DNA from 2 places in the Planococcus sp. 11815 genome. Region 2 is predicted to be linked to the other one. Evidence: predicted binding sites of a transcription regulator. Region 2 holds the regulator's gene; the other holds the start of a gene.
What was found. Region 2 encodes NrdR, which represses ribonucleotide reductase genes. Its sites were predicted from a motif close to AACACNATATATNGTGTT; they were not measured.
Positions count from the first base shown of each region.

Region 1: the regulator NrdR is predicted to act here: its motif matches at 2,711-2,728, upstream of M1Q06_RS07930 (vitamin B12-dependent ribonucleotide reductase).

Region 1 covers NZ_CP096991.1:1,551,433-1,557,954, reverse strand. The annotation lists gene M1Q06_RS07930 (vitamin B12-dependent ribonucleotide reductase) at 120-2,678, opposite strand; gene M1Q06_RS07925 (rhodanese-like domain-containing protein) at 3,067-3,447, shown strand; gene gcvPB (aminomethyl-transferring glycine dehydrogenase subunit GcvPB) at 3,490-4,962, opposite strand; gene gcvPA (aminomethyl-transferring glycine dehydrogenase subunit GcvPA) at 4,955-6,322, opposite strand; gene gcvT (glycine cleavage system aminomethyltransferase GcvT) at 6,350-6,522, opposite strand, start outside.
Region 2 covers NZ_CP096991.1:1,346,524-1,353,045, reverse strand. The annotation lists gene dnaI (primosomal protein DnaI) at 588-1,526, opposite strand; gene M1Q06_RS06910 (replication initiation and membrane attachment family protein) at 1,527-2,897, opposite strand; gene nrdR (transcriptional regulator NrdR) at 2,910-3,386, opposite strand; gene speD (adenosylmethionine decarboxylase) at 3,508-3,891, opposite strand; gene M1Q06_RS06895 (glyceraldehyde-3-phosphate dehydrogenase) at 4,203-5,222, opposite strand; gene coaE (dephospho-CoA kinase) at 5,332-5,928, opposite strand; gene mutM (bifunctional DNA-formamidopyrimidine glycosylase/DNA-(apurinic or apyrimidinic site) lyase) at 5,938-6,522, opposite strand, start outside.

The sequences.
Region 1 (6,522 bases), 200 kb from region 2:
CGATAAGCTTCGGAAAATACGATTTCTTACCTTTCTCAACAGCTTGAAAAAGCGGAAGCCTATTTGGCTTCCGCTTTTTGTCACTGGAGAATATTTCTCCGGCTATATGAAGTTTTTTGTTACAGTCCGCATTTCAATTGGGCTGCACAGTTCGTGCATGTATTGCATCCGCCCATTTCTTCCACTGTCCCTTTACGGCAAACAGGGCAGGTATTGCCTACTTCCGATCCGATCGTGACATTGGTCGAGCGCAAGTCTTGGATCGTGTCGATCAAGACGACTGGGCGCTTGCCAGTGTCTTCTTCCTTGTGGTCTTCTTCGAAAGTATTGTCTTCAGCTTTTAATGTCAGCACTTGTGAATCACGGCTGCCGTCGACGTAGACTGTGCCGCCTTTGGCCCCGCCTTTGTAGAGACGCTCATAGACGCCTTCAACCTGTTCGACGGTATAGCCTTTCGGCGCGTTGACCGTTTTCGAAATCGAGGAATCGATCCAGCGCTGGATAATGCACTGAACATCGGCATGCGCTTCTGGTGCGAGGTCCATTGACGTGATGAACGCCTGCGGCAAATTCTCTTCATCTGCGTCTGGGTTGTTCTTCAAGTATTCACGGACGATATCCGCTTTTACTTCGATGAATTTCCCGAGGCGCCCGCTGCGGTAATAAGTAAACGAATAATATGGTTCCAAGCCTGTCGATACGCCAACCATCGTACCAGTCGAGCCTGTCGGCGCAACCGTCAATAGATGGGAGTTGCGGATCCCTTTGTCGAGCACCGCTTGGCGAATTTCTTCCGGCATCCCTTGCATAAAGCCGGTTTCGGTAAATGCACGGCGCAAGTTCTCCGTTTCTGCATCTGTTTCGCCGACGAGGAATGGGAAGCTGCCGCGTTCTTCAGAGAGCTCTGTAGAAGCTTCATAAGCTGCGACTGCAATCGTCTTGAAGATCTCATCGACCAGCTCGTTGCCTTCCGGGGAGCCGTATTCACGGTCCGAATAGATGAGCAAATCGGCAAGGCCCATGACGCCAAGGCCTACACGGCGTTCGCCGAGTGCCTGGATGCGGTTTTCTTCCAGGAAATAAGGAGTTGCATCGATGACGTTGTCTTGCATGCGCACACCGACGCGCACCGTTTCTTTGAGAGCTTCAAAATCGACTTGCTTCGTTTTCGGATCAGCAAAGCGTGCCAAGTTGACAGCCGCCAAGTTGCAAACGGAATAAGGCGCAAGCGGCTGTTCACCGCACGGGTTCGTCGCTACGACTTTTTGGCCGTATGCAGTGGCATTCGTTTTTTCATTGGCATTATCTATGAAGAAGATACCAGGTTCTGCGGAATAGGTCGCGCATACATTGATCAAATTCCATAGTTCGCGCGCTTTGATCACGCGGTATGTGCGGACTTTATGGCCCATTTTTTCCCAATCGCGGACATCGCCGATCTTATGCCATTCTTCGTTATAGACCGCCATCTCTTCTTTCGAATACGATTCAACTGCCGGGAAGCGCAATTCGAAATCTTCGTCTTTTTCGACTGCTTCCATGAAGTCTTTCGTCAAGGTGACGGAAATATTGGCGCCAGTGAGGAATTCTTCGTTATGAACGGAGAACGTGCCGCCGTCGCGCAGTTTCGTTTCTGCATCGCGCATGATTTTTTCGTTGAATCCACCCATGCCCGGAATGGTCCGGTAGTTGAGCAAGCCTTGGTACATCGCTTCTTCCTGCTCAGTTAAAGGTTTGAATTTCAATTTATCGTTCGCCAGGCGTTTGATCGTTTCGTCTTCTGTGTTTTCGATCAAATAACGCAAAATACGCGGGTTTTGCATTTTGGAAATGATGAATTCCGCGATATCCGGATGCCAGTCAGCAAGCATGATCATCTGGGCGCCGCGGCGTGAACCGCCCTGTTCGACCAGATGCGTCAGTTTCGCGATATCGTCAAGCCACGAAACAGAACCGGATGATTTGCCGTTGACGCCACGAGCGAGTGTATTGCGCGGGCGAAGAGTCGAGCCGTTCGTCCCGACACCGCCTCCGCGGCTCATGATTTCCATCACTTGCTTGCGGTGGTCTGAGATGCCTTCACGCGAATCGGCGACAAATGGCATGACGTAGCAGTTGAAATACGTGACATCGGTGTCAGCGCCTGCCCCGTACAGCACACGGCCAGCCGGGACGAAATTCAAGTTGACGAGCTGCTCATAGAATTTCGTGAACCATTCACTTTGCTTTTCTGGGGTTTTCTCGACTGCAGAAAGGCCAGTGGCATTGCGTTTGGCGATTTGCTCGTAAAATACTTCGAGCGGTTTTTCGATAACATCGATCGGCCGGTTGACTATGCCTTGTTCTACTTCTTCAGGGTTATCGATGGCACTGCGGTAATCTTCTTCGATCCAGACGCGTGCTTTGTTCGCATCTTGGTCGATCGAGACGATATATCCGAGGCCGCGTGCTGGGAATTTCGGGTCTTCTTTGACCGTCAACACGACGAAATCGCCCGGCTTCAATGTGCTTTTGCTGGTGTCCTTGAAGGAATAGCGGTCGATCATGACCAGGCGGGATACGCCTTTATGGGTTTTCTTCATGTCCTTCGTTACCGCGTGGACTTGCGGGAAAGCTTCAATGTCTTTGTTCAGGGACTCGACGTTTAATGTATATTCGGATTGTGTGGCGGAAACCATTTGACAAATCCTCCTTTATATTATATGGAGTTAACACTATATATAGTATTATTACAATTCCCATGATACTATATATTGAAACTCACTCGCAATGACATTTTTCTGATGGAAAATTCGACTCGGCAGATAACCGAGCAATGACAAGGGTTTCGCGATTTGGCTTTTGTTAAAATGAGACGAAAGACACGTATGTTCGCATAAATCAGCGCAAAAATCGATTTAATTTCCTGTTGAAAGCACTTGACAACTGAAAGTCCAGCTACAGCGCGCTTCCTGCCCGCAGGCTTCACAGGATTGCCTCTGATTTGCCCCGATTACTGTAACATAGCCATTGAATATCCGTCACCTTATCTCTTATAATGAGTAAGTATAGAAAGGGGCAAGAACAGTGGAATTATTGTATATCACATTGGGTGTCGTCATCGCCATCCTCATTTTTGCGGTCGTCTCCTTCCTCCGCATCCGCAAAGCGGTCACCGATCTCAACCAGGAAGAATTTATCCAAGGCTACCGAAAAGCGCAGCTCATCGATGTCCGGGAACCAAAAGATTTCGCAGCCGGCCATATCCTCGGGGCGCGCAACATCCCGCAATCGCAATTGCGCCAGCGCTACAAGGAAATCCGCGCCGACAAACCGGTCTATCTGTACGACCAGAACGGGGCAAGAAGCGGACGCGTCGCATTGTTCCTGAAGAAAAAAGGCTATGAGCAATTGTTCCAATTGCAGGGCGGCTTCAAAAAATGGACAGGCAAAATCAAATCCAAATAATCAAAAACCCCGAAAGCAAATGCTTCCGGGGTTTTTTTTATGTCATTCGCTGTCTGTCGGTTTCTGGTAACGAAGAACCGGCTTGCGGGCTGCTTTCGTTTCATCCAGCCGGTTAATGACCGTCGTATGCGGCGCATTTTGGACGATCTCCGGATTTTCTTCCACTTCACGCGCAATCTGAATCATTGCATCGATAAAGTCATCCAGCGTTTCTTTCGATTCCGTCTCGGTCGGCTCGATCATCATGCCTTCTTCCACATTGAGCGGGAAGTAGATCGTCGGCGGATGGTAACCGAAGTCGAGCAGGCGCTTCGCCATGTCGAGCGTTCTGACACCGAGTTTCTTCTGGCGGCGCCCGCTCAACACAAATTCATGCTTGCAATGGCGGTCGTACGGCAAATCGAAATGAGGTGCGAGCCTTCTCATCATGTAGTTGGCGTTCAATACGGCATATTCAGTGACTTTCTTCAAGCCGTCCGGCCCCATTGTGCGGATATACGTATAGGCACGGACATTGATGCCGAAGTTGCCATAGAATGGCTTGACGCGTCCGATGGATTCAGGGCGGTCGTAATCGAATGTATAGCCTTCATCGGTCTTGACGAGGATCGGCTTCGGTAAATACGGGATCAGGTCCGCTTGGACGCCAACCGGGCCAGATCCTGGGCCGCCGCCGCCGTGCGGGCCTGTGAAGGTTTTGTGCAAGTTCAAATGGACAACGTCAAAGCCCATGTCGCCAGGGCGTGCTTTTGACATGACGGCGTTCAAGTTCGCCCCGTCGTAGTACAGCTTGCCGCCGACTTTGTGGATGATCGATGCCATTTCTAGGATGTCTTCTTCGAAAAGGCCAAGCGTGTTCGGGTTTGTCAGCATGAGTGCCGCGGTGTCGTCGCCGACTACACGCTTCAAGTCTTCCAGGTCGACAAGGCCGTGCTCGTTCGATTTAACAGTCACTGTCTCGAATCCAGCGACTGTTGCAGAAGCTGGGTTCGTTCCGTGGGCAGAATCCGGCACGATGACTTTCGTGCGGTTGAAATCACCATTTGCTTCGTGGAAAGCACGGATCATCATGAGACCCGTCCATTCACCGTGTGCACCCGCAGCGGGCTGAAGCGTCACTTCATCCATGCCGGTAATTTCCTTCAAATGTTCCTGAAGGTCATACATCAATTCCATCGCGCCTTGGACAGTCGATTCTTCCTGCAGCGGGTGGATGTTCGCGAACCCGGAGTAGCGGGCAACGGATTCATTGATTTTCGGATTGTATTTCATCGTGCACGAGCCGAGCGGATAGAATCCGGAATCAACGCCATGGTTGCGTTTTGAAAGCGCTGTGTAATGGCGCATGATGTCGAGTTCCGAGACTTCCGGCAATTCCGCAAACTCTTCGCGTACTAGTTCTTGGCCGAGCAATTCAGTCAAATCCACTTCCGGCACATCAAGTTCCGGCAGGCTGTAGCCGACACGGCCTTGTTTGGTCATTTCAAAAATGAGTGGCTGGTTGTCTTTATGCATGGGAAGCCTCCGTTTCTCGCACGAATGCATCGATTTCCTGTACAAACGCGTCGATTTCTTCTTTAGAACGCTGCTCAGTGACCGCAATCAGCATATGCCCTTGCAACTCGTCATAGCTCAAGCCAAGATCATAGCCGCCGATCATGCCTTTCTCAAACAAAGCCGCATTCAATTCCTTGACCGATGAGCCGAGCTTGACAGCAATTTCATTGAAATGGGCACCGTCGAATGCAATCTCGAATCCGGATTTCTTCAATTGTTGCTTCATGTAATGGGTCTTGGTAATGTTCTGCACGGCGATTTCCTTCGTGCCTTCCTTGCCGAGCGCTGTCATGGCAACAGAAGCCGCCAACGCATTTAAGGCTTGGTTCGAGCAAATATTCGACGTCGCTTTATCGCGGCGGATATGCTGTTCGCGCGCTTGCAAAGTCAATACGAATCCGCGTCTGCCTTCATCGTCTGTCGTTTCGCCGACAAGGCGTCCTGGAACTTTGCGCATCAATTTCTGCGTTACAGCGAAATAGCCGCAATGAGGGCCTCCGAACGCTTCAGGAATGCCGAACGGCTGTGCGTCGCCGACGGTAATATCTGCGCCGAATTTCCCAGGAGGCGTAAATGCGCCGAGTGCCAGAGGGTTGGACGATACCGTGAACAAAGCGCCTGCTTCGTGGACGATCGGCTCGATTTCTTTTAAGTTCTCAACTTGACCGAAAAAGTTCGGGTATTGGACCATGACGGTCGCGGTATTTTCATCGATCATTTCTTTCAAGGCGTCGATATCCGTGCGGCCGTCTTTGAGCGGAATTTCCACCACATCGATTGACTGCCCGAGTGCATACGTGCGGACAACATCTCTCGACTCCGGATGGACAGCACGGGAAACGAGGATTTTCTTGCGGCGCGTCTGGCCGGCTGCGAGCATGCCTGCTTCTGCGAGCGCTGTTCCGCCATCGTACATGGAAGAGTTCGCGATATCCATGCCGGTGAGTTCAGCGATCATTGTCTGGAATTCAAAGATCGCCTGCAATTCCCCTTGGGAGATTTCTGGCTGGTATGGCGTATAGGCTGTGTAAAATTCAGAACGGGAGATGACGTGATCGACAATGATCGGTTTGTAATGGTCATAGACACCCGCGCCGAGGAAAGAGGCATAGCGGACAGAATCCGCGTTCTTGCCGGCGAGCTGTGCCAATTCTTTCGTCAAGGCCGATTCAGATTTTGCAGGCTTGATGTTGTATTCGCCTTTAAAGCGTACTTTTTCAGGAATGTCCGAAAACAATTCGTCGATCGATTGGACGCCAATCGTCTCGAGCATGTCTTTTTCATCTTGGGAAGTCATTGGTAGATAGCGATGTTTCATCGTGTGCAGTCCCCTTCTTTATTCGGATTATTTAGAGCGTTTATAAAATGGCGCTGCGATAATTTTTGCTTTAAGCCGCTTATTGCGGATTTCGACATCCACTTCCGTGTCCAACTCATTATGCTTAGCATCCAGCAAAGCCAGCCCGATATTCTTTTTCAATGTCGGCGACTGTGTACCGGTGGTGACTTCGCCGATTT
Region 2 (6,522 bases):
AAGTCAGTTTCTCTGTGCGGCGAAAAGCACCGCTTCGGGAACCCGGCTTACGCCTGTCGGGGGGCCACAGGATGTGGGTCAGCTAACCGTTGCGACAGGACGTCGCGTCCTTAGCTTAGCTTCCTCTTTCAGGCAGCTTCCGCTTTTCTTGATGTCTAGCTTCAGCGCCTAGCTCCTCGGGGTCTTAAGTCACCCTGGCTGTGCGGCAGAAAGCGCCGCTTCGCCAGTGCGCCTTAAGCCTGTCGGAGCTGAACAGGCGCTTCAGCTTTTCTTTTTTTCCACACAAAAAGCCCCATCCCAAAAGGGACGAAGCTCTGTTCGTGGTTCCACCCTTCTTCTCTTCCGCACATTTTTTGCGCACGGAATGAAGCTCTGCATCGGCTAACGGGCCGGTACCGTCGCCTGCTACTGGAGTTCGCAGGCGCTGCTCGAAGGGGGTAAACAAAAACGCTGTGCCGGGAAGCTTTCAGCCGTGTCTTCCCTCTCTGTGTGCCATGCGTGATCGCTCATGTCCTTGTCGTTGCATGTAAATCATTATTGATGATTATTACTATACGATGAAAAAAATCAAAAGGCAATAGTTTCTCTTACTTGTTGCGGCGGTTTTCGCCTTCAAGTTTCACGGGAACGGTCAATGCCTGAATCCGTTCCATGATGCGCGCTGCTTTTAAGTCTTCTTTTTCGCCGCGCTGTGAATAAGTCAAATGGTGCGCAAGTTCAGAGTAGCTAAAGTTCGAACTCATGAAGGTCGGCAATTTCTCCGCCATCCGGTAATGAAGAATCGTACCGAGCACTTCATCGCGCGTCCAGCTCGACATCGCTTCAGCTCCGATATCATCGAGCATGAGCACATCGGCTTTTTTGACGTATTCGATTTTCTCCTGAAGTGTATGGTCGCCGATCGCTTGCTTCATTTCGCGCATGAATTCCGGCACGAACACAAGAACCGTTTTCACATTGATCTCCGCGAGTTCATTCGCGACCGCGCTTAGCAAATAGGATTTGCCAGTCCCGAACTTGCCGTATAAATACAAGCCTTTTTCCGGAAGCGAATCCGGGCCTGTCGCTTTCTCCAGAAAATCATCGACTGCGCGGAAAGCTGGCAGCCTACGGTCATCGAGCTCGAAGTTTTCGATTCTCGCCGCCATCACTTCTTTTGGCATATACATGCTGTGGATCAAGGAAGAAGCATGGCGTTTATTGTCTTCAGCGGTCTTCAAACGGCATTTCGTATACGAGATGCCGATATTGCCGCGCTCCAATACGAGATTCGGTTCGAATCCTTTCAGATGATTGATGCAGCCGCCGAGGTTCGGGCATTTATTGCAGTCATGCGATTGGTCGATATATTCGTATAGCTTGCCCATGCCTTTTTCCACTGTCGGGCCGTCAATTTCCTCTTCGTGTTCTTTGAGGAATTTGAGGACGCCGGGATGTTCCAGCACTTCTTTCTTCATCGCATCATAGCGCTCGGAAAATGAGGGCGCATTGACCACTCGCTTCATCGTTTCACGAATCGGTTCCATCTAATCACCCTTCCTTTTCTTCAACGCAAGCTTCGCAAGCAATTTCTGTTTTTCCTGTTCGAGCTGTTCACTTGAAGCTCCTTGTCCAGGTGTTTCCACTTCGTCTTTCTTATTGAACCATTCAGGCAACTTTTCTTCGCGGATCGGCTTGCGGCCGGAAGATGCCGCTTTTTTAGGCGCGGCACCTGATTCGTTTTTCCATTTCATATACTGTGTATGTTCGATGCGTGCAAATTCCATCGCCTGCTTGGCTGTCGTGACATTTTTTCTCAGCCAATGTGAGGCAATTTTCTCTACATACGCTTTTGTCAGTTTCATATCCGTGCGCAATAGGACATATTGAAGCAACACATTGACGACAGCCGGCTCCATGCCATGCTGCGTCACCAACTGGTTCGCCAATTGCACATCGGCCGGCAGTGGTTCTTTGCCGTCTGCAATGTCACGCAGCACTTGAAGCGGCGACGCTGATTCCAAATATGCGATCAACTCGTCTTCTTTGTTTACAGGTCCTTGTTGTGCATCAGGTTGTTGCGTTTTCGGTTCTGCCTTTTTGACAGGCTCGAGTTTCGGCGCAGTTGTCGTGACGGTCATTTTATAATAATCGGAAGCAGCTTTTCGCAGCCCTTCCTCATCAATCCGGTAATCATCTTCAATCGCCAGCAATACGACCTTTTGCATCTCAAGCGGGCCGAAACCGTAGAGAAATGAAAGCTTTACGATAAAATGGCGGATAGCCGGCGTCAGCACGCGCTTCGGCACAAGCTGTTCGGACAGTCCTTGGCGTAATAGCGCAAAATCAAAGTCCTGTTCCATCTCATATTCCCCGTCTGTCCGGGATTCAAGCTCTTTTTCGTCTGCAGGGTACCCCGACTTCGCATGCACCGGCTGGAAGATATCCGTAAAAGTCCTGGAAACTTCTGTGTATCCCGTTGCGAGCGGCGTCTGGATGACGAAACGATCGCGGACGCGCCGATAAGACGATTCCCCGATTTTACTGAACAGGAACATCGACAATAGCGGGTCGGCAAAAAAGGTTTTCGGGTCGAGCGGCGGGCTCAGTTCATAGATGAAGGAACGGTTTTCCCCGTCTTTCCGGAAAGTTTTCAATAAGCCAATCGCTTCGAGTTGGATGCGGGATTCAAAAATCGCCTTGACGGGTTTTCCGAGCGTGTTCATCAGTGTATAATGCGTCGAATCCTCAGACCGCATTTCACCGTCGGCCCAAAGCGTCAAGTAAAGGGAGATGGCGTCAGACCCGATCATCGGCTGATAGAGGAGCGTCAGCAATTGGCGGTCGTAATTGGAAAATGGATACGGCATGCGGATCCGGTACAAGTCGGCGGGCTGAAGTTCTTTGTACATCGTCATGTGGTCACCGCCTTATTTGCTGTCCTTGTCACCGGGATTGCGATCAAGCAGATCCTTGAGTTCATCGATGAAGACCGTAATGTCTTTGAACTGGCGATAGACGGAAGCGAAGCGGACATAGGCCACTTCATCGATATCCGCCAAACGGTTCATGACCAGTTCTCCGACTTCTTCCGATTTCACTTCAGGATTGCCGCTCCGGCGAAGTTCTTTTTCGATATCGAAAACGACCCCTTCAAGCATATCGAGCGAGACTGGGCGTTTTTCACAAGCGCGGATCAAACCGCGCAACACTTTCTCGCGGCTGAATTCTTCACGGGAGCCATCTTTTTTCACGACGATCAGCGGCATCTCTTCCACTTTCTCGAAGGTGGTGAAGCGATAGCCGCATGCTTCACATTCACGACGCCTGCGGATTGATTTCATTTCATCTATTGGCCGCGAATCTACTACGCGGGTGCCGTTATGCTGGCAAGCTGGACATTTCATGGTAGACATCTCCCCGAAAATTCTCTATCTGGTAGTAACAGTATAACAAAAAAATTCCCCAAACATTAGAAAAAGCAGAGGATTTTCTCCTCTGCTTGTGTTTTGCGTTATTAGCGGTCAATTACACCGTCAGTGACACTTTTGTCGCTCCGGCGCCGACTGGTCCCATGCCGCGTGGCACTTCAGTTACTTCGCTCTGCTTTGAATCCAAAGCTTGCGCGATGTAATCAGCTGCAATTGTTGGATCAAGATCTCCACAAGTGTACACATCGACACTCGCGTATCCATGTTCCGGGAAGCTGTGGATAGTCAGGTGTGATTCCGAAATAATGACTACGCCGCTGACACCCTGTGGTGCAAATTTATGAAAAGCGACTTCGCGGATTTCCGCACCTGATTTGAGTGCTGCATCAACAAAAGTCTTTTCGATATAGTCCATATCGTTTAATTTGTCAAAATCACACTGCCAAAGTTCTGCGATTACGTGACGTCCCATAGTTTCCATGGTTCGTTTCCCCCTTTGATAACATTTTGGTTTTGCGCAAAATATTCAAAGTTGACTACCACGGGGGAAAGTTAGTCCAGAGAGGTCCTAACCCTTTAAGCAGTCATAAGAATAATAATATACGCTCCTAATTCCTTGCTCTACATAATAAATAGAATTGAGAAGTGGCAGCCGTTTTTGGCTACGATTCATAGTATATGATGAATGTTTTCGAAATGCAATAAATAAATGCTCCAGTGGGCATTTTTTTTAATATAACGACAAAAAAAGATTCCGCTTTTCAATAAGAAGAAAAGCGGAATCTTTTTGCATTATTTTGAAGCGACAGCCATAGAATTGGCTACCTTTTTCATCAAGTCGACAACACGGGCCGAGTAGCCCCATTCGTTATCGTACCAAGCGAGCACTTTCACTTTGCGGTCGCCCATGACAATGGTAGTCAAACCGTCAACGATTGCAGAGCTCGGGTTCGTATTGAAATCGATCGACACAAGCGGCTCCATTGTCAAATCGAGGATGCCCGCTAGCGCCCCTTCTGATGCTTCCGTGAAGGCACGGTTGACGTCTTCTACCGTCACATCCTGTTGGACATCGACGACAAGATCGACAAGTGACACATTCGGCGTCGGGACACGAAGCGCCAAACCGTGCACTTTTCCTTCCAGTTCAGGTAGAACCAAGGACAATGCTTTTGCAGCCCCTGTTGAAGTCGGGATAATCGACTGTCCACAAGCGCGTGCGCGGCGAAGATCCTTATGCGGGTTGTCCAAATTCTTTTGGTCATTGGTGTACGCATGGACAGTCGTCATCAATCCGTTTTCGATGCCGAATGCATCATTCAACACTTTAGCAACAGGCGCCAAGCAATTCGTCGTGCAGCTGGCATTTGAGATGATGTGGTGTTTTTCGACATCCAATTTATCATCATTGACGCCCATCACAATCGTGATGTCTTCGTTTTTGCCGGGAGCAGTCAAGATGACTTTCTTTGCTCCTGCCTCCAAATGAAGAGCCGCTTTATCGCGCGAGTTGAACTTGCCCGTCGCTTCGATGACGATATCGACGCCCATTTCCTCCCACGGGAGTTCCAATGGGTCGCGCTCGTTAACCAATTGAATACGCTTTCCGTTTACAACCAACGCATTTTCTTCCGCTTTCACTTCACCGGAGAAGGTACCGTGATTTGTGTCATACTTAATCAAGTGAGCAAGTGTTTCTGCCGGATAACCGGCGTTGACCGCCGAAATCGTCACGTCATCCATCAAAACTGCTTGTCTGAAAACCATACGGCCGATGCGGCCAAACCCGTTAATTGCAATCGAAACTGTCATGTATTTGTCCCCCAATTAAATAAGTCATACTCATATTTTCAATTCGATATATAGTATAACACATTATTCAGTTTAGAGAACCTGAAAACGAAAGAAAGCGCATACTTTTTTATGGGTGTATCTGCCAGTTGGCTAATATGCGCATTAATTGGCGCTTTGTGTGATAAAGAGAACCGTTGTTATCGAGCACTTCGTCAGCTCCTTGTTCTTTGACGCTGATCGGCAGCTGTGATGCAATACGCGCTTTGGCTTCCTGTTCGGCCAATCCGTTGCGCTCCATGAGCCGTTTTAATTGTTTCTGCTCCGACACGCTGACGACTAGGATCTTGTCGACCATGTGTTGGAGTTTGCTTTCGAATAACAGCGGAATATCCATGATAACGGTTTCATATCCTTCATCCAAAAATGCTTGGCGCTGCCTAAGCATTTCCCGGCGTATTGCCGGGTGGATGATATCATTCAATTTTTTTCTGCTCGCCGGGTCGTTGAAGATGATTGCCCCGACTTTCTCGCGGTCCATCGACCCATCAGCGCGTATCACTTCCGCGCCGAAAGCTTGCTCGATGCTGTTCAATGTGTCCGTTCCGGGCTCGACAACTTGTCTGGCGACCAGATCTGCGTCAACGACCGGATATCCCAATTCCTTGAGCATTTGCGAGACGGTGCTTTTGCCGCTTGCGATGCTGCCAGTCAATCCGATGATCATGTAGTTTCCTCATTTCTGGCAAGACGGGCAGTAAACAGACGCCCGGCTCGCGATTTTCACTGTTTTGGTTTCCGTTCCACAAACCGTGCACGTCTTCTTGCCGTACATGCCAAAACGATTCTGCATGCTGCCTGATTCCCCGTTGATATTGCGGTAATCGGAAATCGTGCTGCCGCCTGCTTCGATGCTCTCGAGCAAAATAGCGGCAATGGCCTGGAATAATTCAATTTTGCGTTTGCGGCTGATGCGGCTTGCGGCGCGTTTTGGGTGGATCTTCATGCGGAACAGCGCTTCTGTGGCGTATATATTGCCGCATCCGGAGATGACCGTGCCGTCCATGATGACTTCCTTAATCGGTTTGTTGCGGAATTTCGGGCTTTCTGCTTGCTGCAAGAACCATTCCTGGGCTTCGTCAGCGAAAGGTTCCGGCGCCATTAACAGAAGCGGCGGAAAATCCCCTTCTGTCTCCAATACACGCATTTCCCCGAAACGCCGGATATCCGAGAACGCCAATAAATTGCCATCATCGAGCGTCAGCACCACATGAACGTGGCGCCTGAACTTATCTTCCGGGATCGCCAGCAGGCTATCGAC